3 regions of the Mesorhizobium sp. M7A.F.Ce.TU.012.03.2.1 genome follow, and region 2 is predicted to be linked to each of the others. Evidence: riboswitches for the same ligand, from Rfam matches in the RefSeq annotation. Region 2 holds a riboswitch; each other region holds the start of a gene.
The links. Region 2 has a riboswitch for thiamine pyrophosphate ahead of thiB (thiamine ABC transporter substrate binding subunit). Riboswitches for the same ligand answer to the same signal wherever they lie in the genome.
Positions count from the first base shown of each region.

Region 1: another riboswitch for thiamine pyrophosphate. It lies ahead of EJ079_RS19960 (YkoF family thiamine/hydroxymethylpyrimidine-binding protein); the one in region 2 lies ahead of thiB (thiamine ABC transporter substrate binding subunit).
Region 3: another riboswitch for thiamine pyrophosphate. It lies ahead of thiC (phosphomethylpyrimidine synthase ThiC); the one in region 2 lies ahead of thiB (thiamine ABC transporter substrate binding subunit).

Region 1 covers NZ_CP034779.1:4,075,868-4,079,134, forward strand. The annotation lists gene msrA (peptide-methionine (S)-S-oxide reductase MsrA) at 7-525, shown strand; gene EJ079_RS19955 (hypothetical protein) at 619-948, opposite strand; TPP riboswitch at 1,144-1,257, shown strand; gene EJ079_RS19960 (YkoF family thiamine/hydroxymethylpyrimidine-binding protein) at 1,248-1,856, shown strand; gene EJ079_RS19965 (ABC transporter permease) at 1,951-2,712, shown strand; gene EJ079_RS19970 (ABC transporter ATP-binding protein) at 2,709-3,267, shown strand, end outside.
Region 2 covers NZ_CP034779.1:2,409,004-2,412,270, forward strand. The annotation lists gene EJ079_RS11590 (ABC-F family ATP-binding cassette domain-containing protein) at 1-674, opposite strand, end outside; gene EJ079_RS11595 (thiamine diphosphokinase) at 676-1,320, opposite strand; TPP riboswitch at 1,408-1,522, shown strand; gene thiB (thiamine ABC transporter substrate binding subunit) at 1,566-2,564, shown strand; partial or broken gene EJ079_RS33870 (precorrin-3B synthase) at 2,592-2,752, opposite strand; gene thiP (thiamine/thiamine pyrophosphate ABC transporter permease) at 2,805-3,267, shown strand, end outside.
Region 3 covers NZ_CP034779.1:1,971,272-1,974,538, forward strand. The annotation lists gene thiC (phosphomethylpyrimidine synthase ThiC) at 1-1,397, opposite strand, end outside; TPP riboswitch at 1,501-1,617, opposite strand; gene EJ079_RS09530 (hypothetical protein) at 1,927-2,190, opposite strand; gene EJ079_RS09535 (metallophosphoesterase) at 2,682-3,267, shown strand, end outside.

The DNA of each region.
Region 1 (3,267 bases), 1.7 Mb from region 2:
CGTGACATGGCGACTTCGACCGAACGTGCAGTCCTTGCCGGCGGCTGTTTCTGGGGCATGCAGGATTTGATACGGCGCTATCCCGGCGTCATCTCCACCCGTGTCGGCTACAGCGGCGGCGACGTGCCCAACGCCACCTACCGCAACCACGGCACCCACGCCGAAGCCATCGAGATCAATTTCGATCCGGCCATCATAAGCTATCGCACGCTGCTGGAACGCTTTTTCCAGATCCACGATCCGACGACCCGCAACCGCCAGGGCAACGATGTCGGGACGAGTTATCGCTCGGCGATCTATTACACCAGCGACGAACAGAAGCGCGTCGCCGAGGACACCATCGCCGATGTCGATGCCTCGGGCCTGTGGCCGGGCAAGGTCATCACCGAAGTCGCACCCGTTGGTCCGTTCTGGGAAGCCGAGCCCGAGCATCAGGACTATCTGGAGAAATATCCCAACGGATACACCTGCCACTTCGTCAGGCCAGGCTGGAAGCTGCCGGTTCGCGAGACGGCGGTTTCGTAGAGTTCAAGGTTGTACCAAACCCCGATCCCCGCGTCGTGGTAGAACAAAGCCGCGGAGGTTGTGCTCCGCGGCTTTGGTTCGATCGCGTGCAGATTACTTGCCGCAATTGTTGTCGTTGACTGTCGGCGAGGTGGTGCCCGGGGAGGTGCCGTTGGCATCTGCCTGCGCCCCCTGCGGACTTGCCGGGCAATTCTGATCCGCGTTTGAATTCATATCTCCTACCGTGCCAGTCGTGCTGTTGGTCGTGCCCGGGTCGACAGTGTCCGGCTCGACCGTATTCGGTGAAGCCGGCGTGTTCGGCTCAACCGTCACCGATTTGCCGCTGCCGCTTCCATTTGCGTTGTTGCTGCCGGCGCTTTGCGCCATGGCTGACGTGGCCAGACCAATGGTGAGAACCGAAGCTGCGAGGATTTTCATGAACATGGTTTGTCTCCATTTCTGTGAAGTCGTCGCTTGTTTTCTACGAAAGTGATCGCGTTGCGACTGTGGGGACAACCGGTCGCAGCGGCGAAGGTTCCCGACAAAATTCCGCACAGGCGCACCGTGACTGGCGCAATGCTTTTGGCGCAGTGCTCTGAAAAAACGGCTTTCCCTTGAACTCGAATGATGCTTTAAGGCGCACATCCACAGGGGTGCTCCGTACGGTCGGGGCTGAGACGGGGGCGGCAAGCCCACAGACCCTAGAAGCTGATCTGGGTAATACCAGCGGAGCGAGGCGGGCGATGTTTTCAGGCGCACAGATTTCCCTATACCCCATGACCGACGATTTCGTCGGTGTCATTCTTGGCGCGCTCGGTGCGCTCGATCCCTGGCGCGACAAGCTCAGGATCGAGACCGACGACATCTCGACCTTGCTGGTCGGGCCGCCCGAAGTGCTGTTTCCCGCCATGCGCGACCTCTTCGTGGCGGCGGCACGCAGCGGCAAACATTGCGTGTTGTCGGCCACCATCTCGCGCGGGTGCCCTGGCGAGCCGGATGATCCGATCTGCCGCTCCGATGCACTTGGCGGGCCTGTTGGGCCACTCGGCCCGCGCAAGGATGCGGCCATCGCGGCGGTGCGCAATGCTGCTGCCACCGGCCAGCCGGCGGCGGCGCAGTTCTCGCTCTATGTGATGGGCACCGACGACCACATGGACGAGATCTACGGCTGCATCGATTTTCTCAAGCAGTCCGGCGTCTATGAGCGTTCCAAGCATTTCTGCACGAAACTGCGCGGTGATGCCGGTGCGATCTTTTCGGCGCTGGACGAGGCCTTCTGCCGCTTCGGACCAGGCGCCGGCCACGTAACCCTCGACGTCACGGTCTCGGCCAACAGCCCGTCGGCTGTCTGAGCCAGCCGCGCTTTCGCGCTGCCGTCAAAGGTTATCTCCCGTGGCCACATCATCAGTCGCTTCGCGCCCGATCGCGAGCCTTCTTGTCAAGGCAATGCCGGCCATGATCTCGGTCGGTTTGCTCCTGCTGGCGTGGGAGCTTTATGCCACCTATTCCGGCATCAGGCCGACGACACTGCCGGCGCCGTCGCGCGTTTTCGAGCAAGCGCTGCTCAATCGCCAGGCGCTGGCCGACAACGCCATTCCGACCATCGGCGCCACGCTGCTCGGCTTTGCCTGTTCGCTCAGCGCTGCCTTCGTGCTGTCAATGCTGGTCGACTTCTTCCAGCCGCTGCGGCGTGCGATGTTTCCTGTCTTAATCGTCAGCCAGACCTTGCCGCTGGTGGCGATCGCGCCGCTGGTGGTGCTCTGGTTCGGCTTCGGGCTGGCGCCCAAGATCATGCTGGTGGCGCTGGTTACCTTCTTTCCGATGCTGGTTGCGTTGGTCGAGGGTTATGAGTCGACCGAGGCCGAGATCGGGCAAATGCTGCGCGCCATGGGGGCAGGGCGCTGGCGCATCTTCGTGCTGGCACGGCTGCCTTCGGCGCTGCCCTATTTCTTCGCTGGTTTGAGGATCTCCATCACCTACGCCGTGGTCGGCGCGATCTTCGCCGAATATGCGGGGGCCGCGAAGGGGCTGGGCATCTACATGCTCAACGCCAAGAACAATTTCCGTCCTGACCTGGTTCTTGCCGCCGTCGGAGTGAGTGCCGCGCTGACACTTGTCCTGTTCGGGTCGACTGTACTGCTGCAGCGCCTCGCGATGCCCTGGGAGCGGGCCGGCAAGGAAACCGCCGGGAAGGGGGCCTGGCGATGAACCGGCTCGAGCTGCGGCATGTGCGCAAGGCGTTCGGTGGGCTCGACGTGCTGGCCGATATTTCGCTTAGCGTCGGCGCTGGTGAATTCGTCTCGATCCTTGGACCCTCGGGCGCCGGCAAATCGACACTCTTCCAGCTCCTGACCGGCGCCGAGCATGGCGAGGGCGAGATGTTGTTCGACGGCGCGCCGCTCGACGACCACGGCAGGCATTTCGCCTTCATGCCGCAGCGTGACGCGCTGATGCCGTGGCGGCGCATCCTCGAAAACGCGACGCTCGGGCTCGAAGTGCAAGGCATGAGGAGACAGGCGGCGCGGGCGCGCGTTGCGCCGTTGTTTGCCGAATTCGGGCTTGCCGGCTTCGAGCGGCATTTTCCAGCGCAACTGTCCGGCGGTATGCGCCAGCGCGCGGCCTTGCTGCGCACGGTGGTGCAGCAACGCGACATGCTTTTGCTCGACGAGCCGTTCGGCGCTCTCGACGCGCTGACCCGCACGGCCATGCAGCGCTGGCTGGAACAGATGTGGCGGCATCATCGCTGGACGGCGCTCCTGATCA
Region 2 (3,267 bases):
TGGCGGCCGAGTTTATGCTGCTCGCGCTCTTCTTCCTCCAGGACCAGGTCGCGCCATTCCTCGAAATGGCCAAAGCCCTTGTCCAGCCTGCGGGTCTGGCCGCGATCGAGCCAGATGGTGGCGCGCGACACACGTTCGAGAAAGCGGCGGTCGTGCGAGATGACGATCAGTGCCGAGGAGGTGCGGATGAGTTCTTCTTCCAGCCATTCGATGACCGAGAGGTCGAGATGGTTGGTCGGCTCATCGAGCAGCAGGATGTCTGGCTCCGGCGCCATGACGCGGGCAAGGGCAGCACGCCTCGCCTCGCCGCCCGACAGATCGTTGGGCCGCTCCTCGCCCGACAGTCCGAGATGCTCCATCAGATAGCTGGCGCGGTAGGGATCGTCGGCAGGGCCAAGCCCGGCCTCGACATAGGCGCGGACAGTGGCAAAGCCCTCCATGTCGGGCATCTGCGGCAAATAGCGGACAGTTGCCGAAGGCTGGCGGAACACCTCACCGTCCTGCGGCTCGATCAGGCCAGCGGCGATCTTCAGCAGGGTCGACTTGCCCGACCCGTTGCGGCCGACCAGTGCGATCTTGTCGCCGGCCGAAGCCGTCAAGGCGGCGCCGTCGAGCAGCGGCGTGCCGCCGAAGGTCAGTTTTATCCCGTCGAGGTTGAGAAGAGGCGGGGCCATGTCAGCTTTCAGGTAAGGGATAGGGATGAGCGAGCAGCATCGCGCGGCCATGGCCGAGCGCGATTTCGAGGCGGCCCTTGACCTCGTTGGAAATGGTCAGCGACGAACCGAAGGCCACCTTGACGTGGTTCAGCGGCCATTTGGCGCGGGTGACGGTCAACCCGGCAAGCTCGGAAAAGCCGAGCACCGAAAACAGCGTGCCATCGGCATAGTCGAAGCCGGCCGTTCCGCGCAGCAGGGGAATGCCTTCCTGGGCGCCGCTGGTCAGGAGCACATCGGTCCCTGCTTCGGCCAGCCGCAAGGCAAGCGCCAGATGCAGGAAAGCGTGGTCGGCGCGCTTGCCGCCGAAAGCACCGGCGAGCACCAGCCGGGTCGCGCCGCGCTCGAGTGCTGCGGCGATGGCCAGTTCGCCATCGGTCTGGTCCTTTTCCGCCGGGAAGGTCCGGCGCGGCACGGAAGCGAGATCGTCCGGCAGGTTCGCCGGCACGGAATCGAAATCACCCACCCACAGCTCCGGCACGAGGCCCAGCAACTGCGCATGGCCTATGCCGGCGTCGGCGGCGATGACGCGGGAGCCTTCGACCTGACGGTCGAGCCGTGGCGTGCGGATGAGATCGCCGCCAAGCAGGATGGTGAATGTGCTCATATCGTGTGGCCCTTACCAGCCCGGCACGGGAAACGGAAGGCGGCAAACTCCCACTTGCGTGGCGGATCGGGCCGGCCTATGTGTCGAAACGCTCTAACGGGGTGCCGGACGCGATCTTCGCGGACCGGCTGAGAGGCAGTCTCGCCAACCCGCTGAACCTGATCCGGTTTGTACCGGCGGAGGGATTAGACGTTTCGGACAGTCCGACGCCTCAATTCCTTTCAATTCGAACGAAGGAGGCGCCGATGCGCACGCTTTTATACGCTCTTGTTTCAGCAACGGTCGTGGCCTTGTCCGGACCGGCCTTGGCCAAGGACAAGCTCACCGTCTACACCTATGAGAGTTTTACCGCCGACTGGGGTCCGGGTCCCGTGGTGAAGAAGGCGTTCGAGGCCGAATGCGGCTGCGATGTCGAGTTCGTCTCGGTCGCCGACGGCGTCGCGTTGCTCAACCGCGTCAGATTGGAAGGCGCATCGACCAAGGCCGATATCGTGCTTGGCCTCGACACCAATCTCACCGCCGATGCCAAGGCCTCAGGCTTGTTCGCGCCGCATGGCGGCGTAACTGATGTCAACGTGCCGGGTGGCTGGAGCGACGATACTTTTGTCCCCTTTGATTACGGCTATTTCGCTGTCGTCTACGACACCGAGAAGCTGAGGAACCCGCCGAAAAGCCTGAAAGAGCTGGTCGAAGGCAGTGCCGACGACAAGATCGTCATCCAGGATCCACGCACCTCGACGCCGGGCCTCGGCCTGCTTCTGTGGGTCAAGTCGGTTTATGGCGACAAGGCGCCGGAGGCCTGGGCCAAGCTCAAGCCGAAGGTGCTGACCGTGACGCCGGGCTGGAGCGAGGCCTATGGGCTGTTCACCAAGGGCGAGGCGCCGATGGTGCTGTCCTACACGACGTCGCCGGCCTATCACATGATCGCCGAGAACACCGGGCGCTACCAGGCCGCCTCCTTCGAGGAGGGCGAGTATCTGCAGATCGAGGTGGCGGGTATCACCACGACGGGGGCCAAGAATCCGCTGGCGGCCAAGTTTATGGCCTTCATGACCGGACCTAAATTCCAGGATGCCATTCCCGAGACCAACTGGATGTTCCCGGCCGGCAAGACCGACAAGCCGCTCAATCCGGCCTTTGATAAACTGGTCAAGCCGACCAAGACCTTGCTGTTCAGCCCGCAAGAGGTCGCTGCCAATCGCAAGGCCTGGGTCGATGAATGGCTTGCGGTGATGAGCAAATAAGTTTGCTATCGAAGATGAGTGCTCTACGGCGCCCCCCTCTGTCCTGCCGGACATCTCCCCCGCTTGGGGGGAGATTGGCTGCCATCGGCGATTTCGCCAATCGCCAATGCTGCTGGAGTGAGCGAGGCGTCGAAATTGCCAATCTCCCCCCTTGTGGGGGAGATGTCCGGCAGGACAGAGGGGGGCGCGAAGGAACGCAATCCTTTGTAAGTGCCGCGATCCGGAGATTGGTGGTCCGGCGTGCGACGCGCAGCCTCTGATCCCCGCGTCAGCGCCGGCATTGTCGCGCTTGCCGCGATCGCGCTGCTGATCGGCGGCGCGTTTGCCGGCCTGCTTTTCGAGGGCGCCCATGATTTCTCGGGCGCCTGGGCAGCCTTCGATCCCTATCTGCTTCGCGTCATTCGCTTCACGCTCTGGCAAGCGGCGCTCTCGACGCTGCTTTCGGCCATCCCGGCGCTGTTCGTGGCGCGCGCTCTGTCGCGACATCCACGTTTCTTCGGCCGCGCCTTCATCCTGCAGATCTTCGCCGTGCCGTTGGCGCTGCCGGCTATTGTCGCAGCGCTCGGCATTCTGGCGCTTTATGGCCGTGCCGGCTATTTCGCCGGCGTGCTTGCCTTGATCGGCGGCGGAAGCTGGCCGGGTATCTATGGCCTGTCCGGCATCCTCGTCGCCCATGTCTTCTTCAACCTGCCGCTGGCGACGC
Region 3 (3,267 bases), 440 kb from region 2:
AGCATTGCGGTGCCGAACCAGCCTATCATGGCGGCACCTATCCCTGAGGTGATGTGGTCATAGCCCGGCGCGATGTCGGTCGTCAGCGGCCCCAACGTGTAGAACGGCGCCTCACCGCACACTGCGAGCTGCTTGTCCATGTTCTGCTTGATCTTGTGCATGGGGACATGGCCCGGGCCTTCGATCATCACCTGGCAGTCCTTTGCCCAGGCAATCTTGGTGAGTTCTCCAAGTGTTTCCAGTTCGGCGAATTGCGCCGCGTCGTTCGCATCGGCGATTGAACCGGGACGAAGGCCGTCGCCGAGCGAGAAGGAGACGTCATAGGCTCTGGCGATGTCGCAGATCTCCTCGAAATGCTCGTAGAGGAAGCTCTCCCGGTGATGGTGCAGGCACCATTTGGCCATGATCGAGCCGCCGCGCGAGACGATGCCCGTGACCCGGTCGACGGTCAGCGGTATGTAGTGCAGCCGCACGCCGGCGTGGATGGTGAAATAGTCGACGCCTTGCTCGGCCTGCTCGATCAGCGTGTCGCGGTAGACCTCCCAGTTCAGATCCTCGGCGATGCCGTTGACCTTTTCCAGCGCCTGATAGAGCGGCACCGTACCGATCGGCATCGGCGCATTGCGCACGATCCAGTCGCGGATGTTATGGATGTTGCGGCCGGTCGACAGGTCCATCACCGTGTCCGCGCCCCAGCGGATCGCCCAGACCATTTTTTCGACCTCTTCGGCCATCGATGATGTGACAGCCGAGTTGCCGATGTTGGCGTTGATCTTGACCAGAAAATTGCGACCGATGATCATCGGCTCGCTCTCGGGATGATTGATGTTGGCGGGAATGATTGCGCGTCCGCGCGCCACCTCGTCGCGCACGAATTCGGGTGTGACGAAATCTGGGATCGCCGCGCCGAAGGCTTCGCCGTCGCGTTGCAGCTTGCCGCGCATCACCTCGCGGCCGAGATTCTCGCGGATGGCTACGAACTCCATTTCTGGCGTGATGATGCCGGCGCGCGCATAGGCAAGTTGGGTCACCGCCTTGCCCTGCTTGGCCTTGAGCGGCCGATTGCGTATCGGAAATTCCGGTGTCAGGCGCTCGCCGGTGGCGAAACCATTGTCTTCCGGCCGGACGTGGCGGCCGTCATAGGCTTCGACATCGCCACGCGCCGTGACCCATTCGTGGCGAAGCCGGGCAAGGCCTTTTTCGATGCTGGTTTCGACCGACGGATCGGTATAGGGGCCGGACGGATCGTAGACGGTGACGGGCGGTTCGCCGGCCGTCGGATGGACGGAAATCTCGCGCATCGGCACCCTGATCTGCGGGTAGAGGACGCCGGGCTTGTGGATTTTCCGCGAGGCGGGCAGTGGTCCCGTCGACACGGCGGGGGTGAGGGCATTCATCGTGAGGCTCCTTTGCTCATGCATTGGAGACCCAGTTCTGTGCCGGAAGGATGAAAAGACGCTTCTGTAGACCTGCTGCAGCAGGACCTCGGGCGTAAACTCCCGCAAAGCGCTTGCACCGTCCCTACGCCAGTATGAACTGGATCAGGTTCAACGGGTCACTGCGCCGCGAAAGCCAGCAGTATCTCAGCCCCTTGCCGGGACTCCCCTGGTGAATGCCTCAGGTTGAACGGGCTGACGCTATCTTGTCAAGCGCATTCGGGCGCCTTCGGCCGGTGGCGACGGCCGGCGGCCAGCCGGGCGGAGAGCTCGCGCATGCATCGGGGACAAGTCACGCCCCGTTGACCGTGGCCAAAGCCTCATTCGCTTCGTGAAGGATGGAGAAACTGTATTGGCCATGTGAGCGTATCGACCAAGTAGCTCAGGCGGTCACGGATGTGGTTATTCTGGTCGAAGGTGACGAACGGCCTTGGGGGTCACCTCCTTTAGGATTCAGAGATTGGAAGACGGCTTCTCGCGATCTCGGCCATCAGGAAATACCTGTCTTCGGCTCAACCTCGACATGGCGTCCGATCGACCGCAGATATACAGCTATCTCGTTCATGAGATGATCGCGTTCGCCGTAGATTTCAGCAATCCTACGCAGCTGTGGCTCGACGGCCCTCCGTTGCGCTGGCGTGAAATCAGCATCGCCAAAGACGTATCCCAAGTTGCCAATCGCGCAAATGTTGCAGCCGGCGTCCACAACTGCTTGTACGAATGCCGGAATGTCTTTTTCTTGCATGGTCTTCATGTCGAACCTCTCGTGAATGGCGTGCTTGCGCCCCAATCTGCCTTTTCAGCGTGTCCTCTGGGCGGCGCAAGCCCTGAGCGTGATTGTGCACGGGCAACCTCGACTATCCCATCTGCCACGCTCTTTAGAATCGGTGGGGTCTGGTGATCGCAGGCTGGGCCACTCAAAAGCCTACAAGAAGAAAGTCATGGCGACCATTGCTCAAGATCGCAAGGGTGCGTGCAAGACCTTCCGTTGGCAGTCATGCACGCTCGCTCAGAGATAGTCCGGCCGCGGAAATTCTCCCTTATTCGTAAGAAAGCTCATTGAGCAACTGGGCATTGAGCAACTGGGTCTCACGTCGCGGGTCTCGTGTGCTTCACACCCGAAAAATAGCCGCCGTGGCAATTCTCGAAAAGTGCAGGCTACCTCGTTAAGGACACTGCGGATGATCGTTCGCGCTTGGCAAAAGCGAACGGATTAGTCTATGGCTCTCGGCAGGGGGGCGAGTTATGCGGCGGGTGCGAATCCTTCAAGTAGGCGATATTCACTATCCGGACTGGCATCCTTCCTCGAGCAACATCGATGCCAAGGATAGCAAGTTCGCTCCGAAAATAACGCAGAAGCTACGCGCGTCTTCGCTGCGTGCCGTCTTGACGAAACTTCGGCGGCTGACGACTTCGAAGCCCTTGGATTCGATCGCCTTCATGGGGGATTTCACGAGCCGTGGCGACAAGACTTTCATTGCTTCGGCATTCCAGCATTTCACGTTGCTCTGCCGCGCACAGGGACGCAGTTCAAAGGCGCTTCCGTTGATATTCGTACCGGGAAATCACGATGTGAACCGTGATGACGCGCGCGAACTTGGACCGACTGAGAAATTCAGCGAAATGGCGAGTTTAGCCGCCCGCTTGGGTTGGCAGACCGTTCCCGTGGACCAACCCGTGCACTTCAGACTTCCGACAGGATCCGCAGGCGCAAACTTCATCCTCGTCAACACAGCAATAGGCAGTTGGGAGCTTCAGAACCTTCCCGCGTTCCTTCGTGATCGTCTCGAGGCACTCAGTCCTTCTACAGAACCTGTAGATCTCGGTTCGC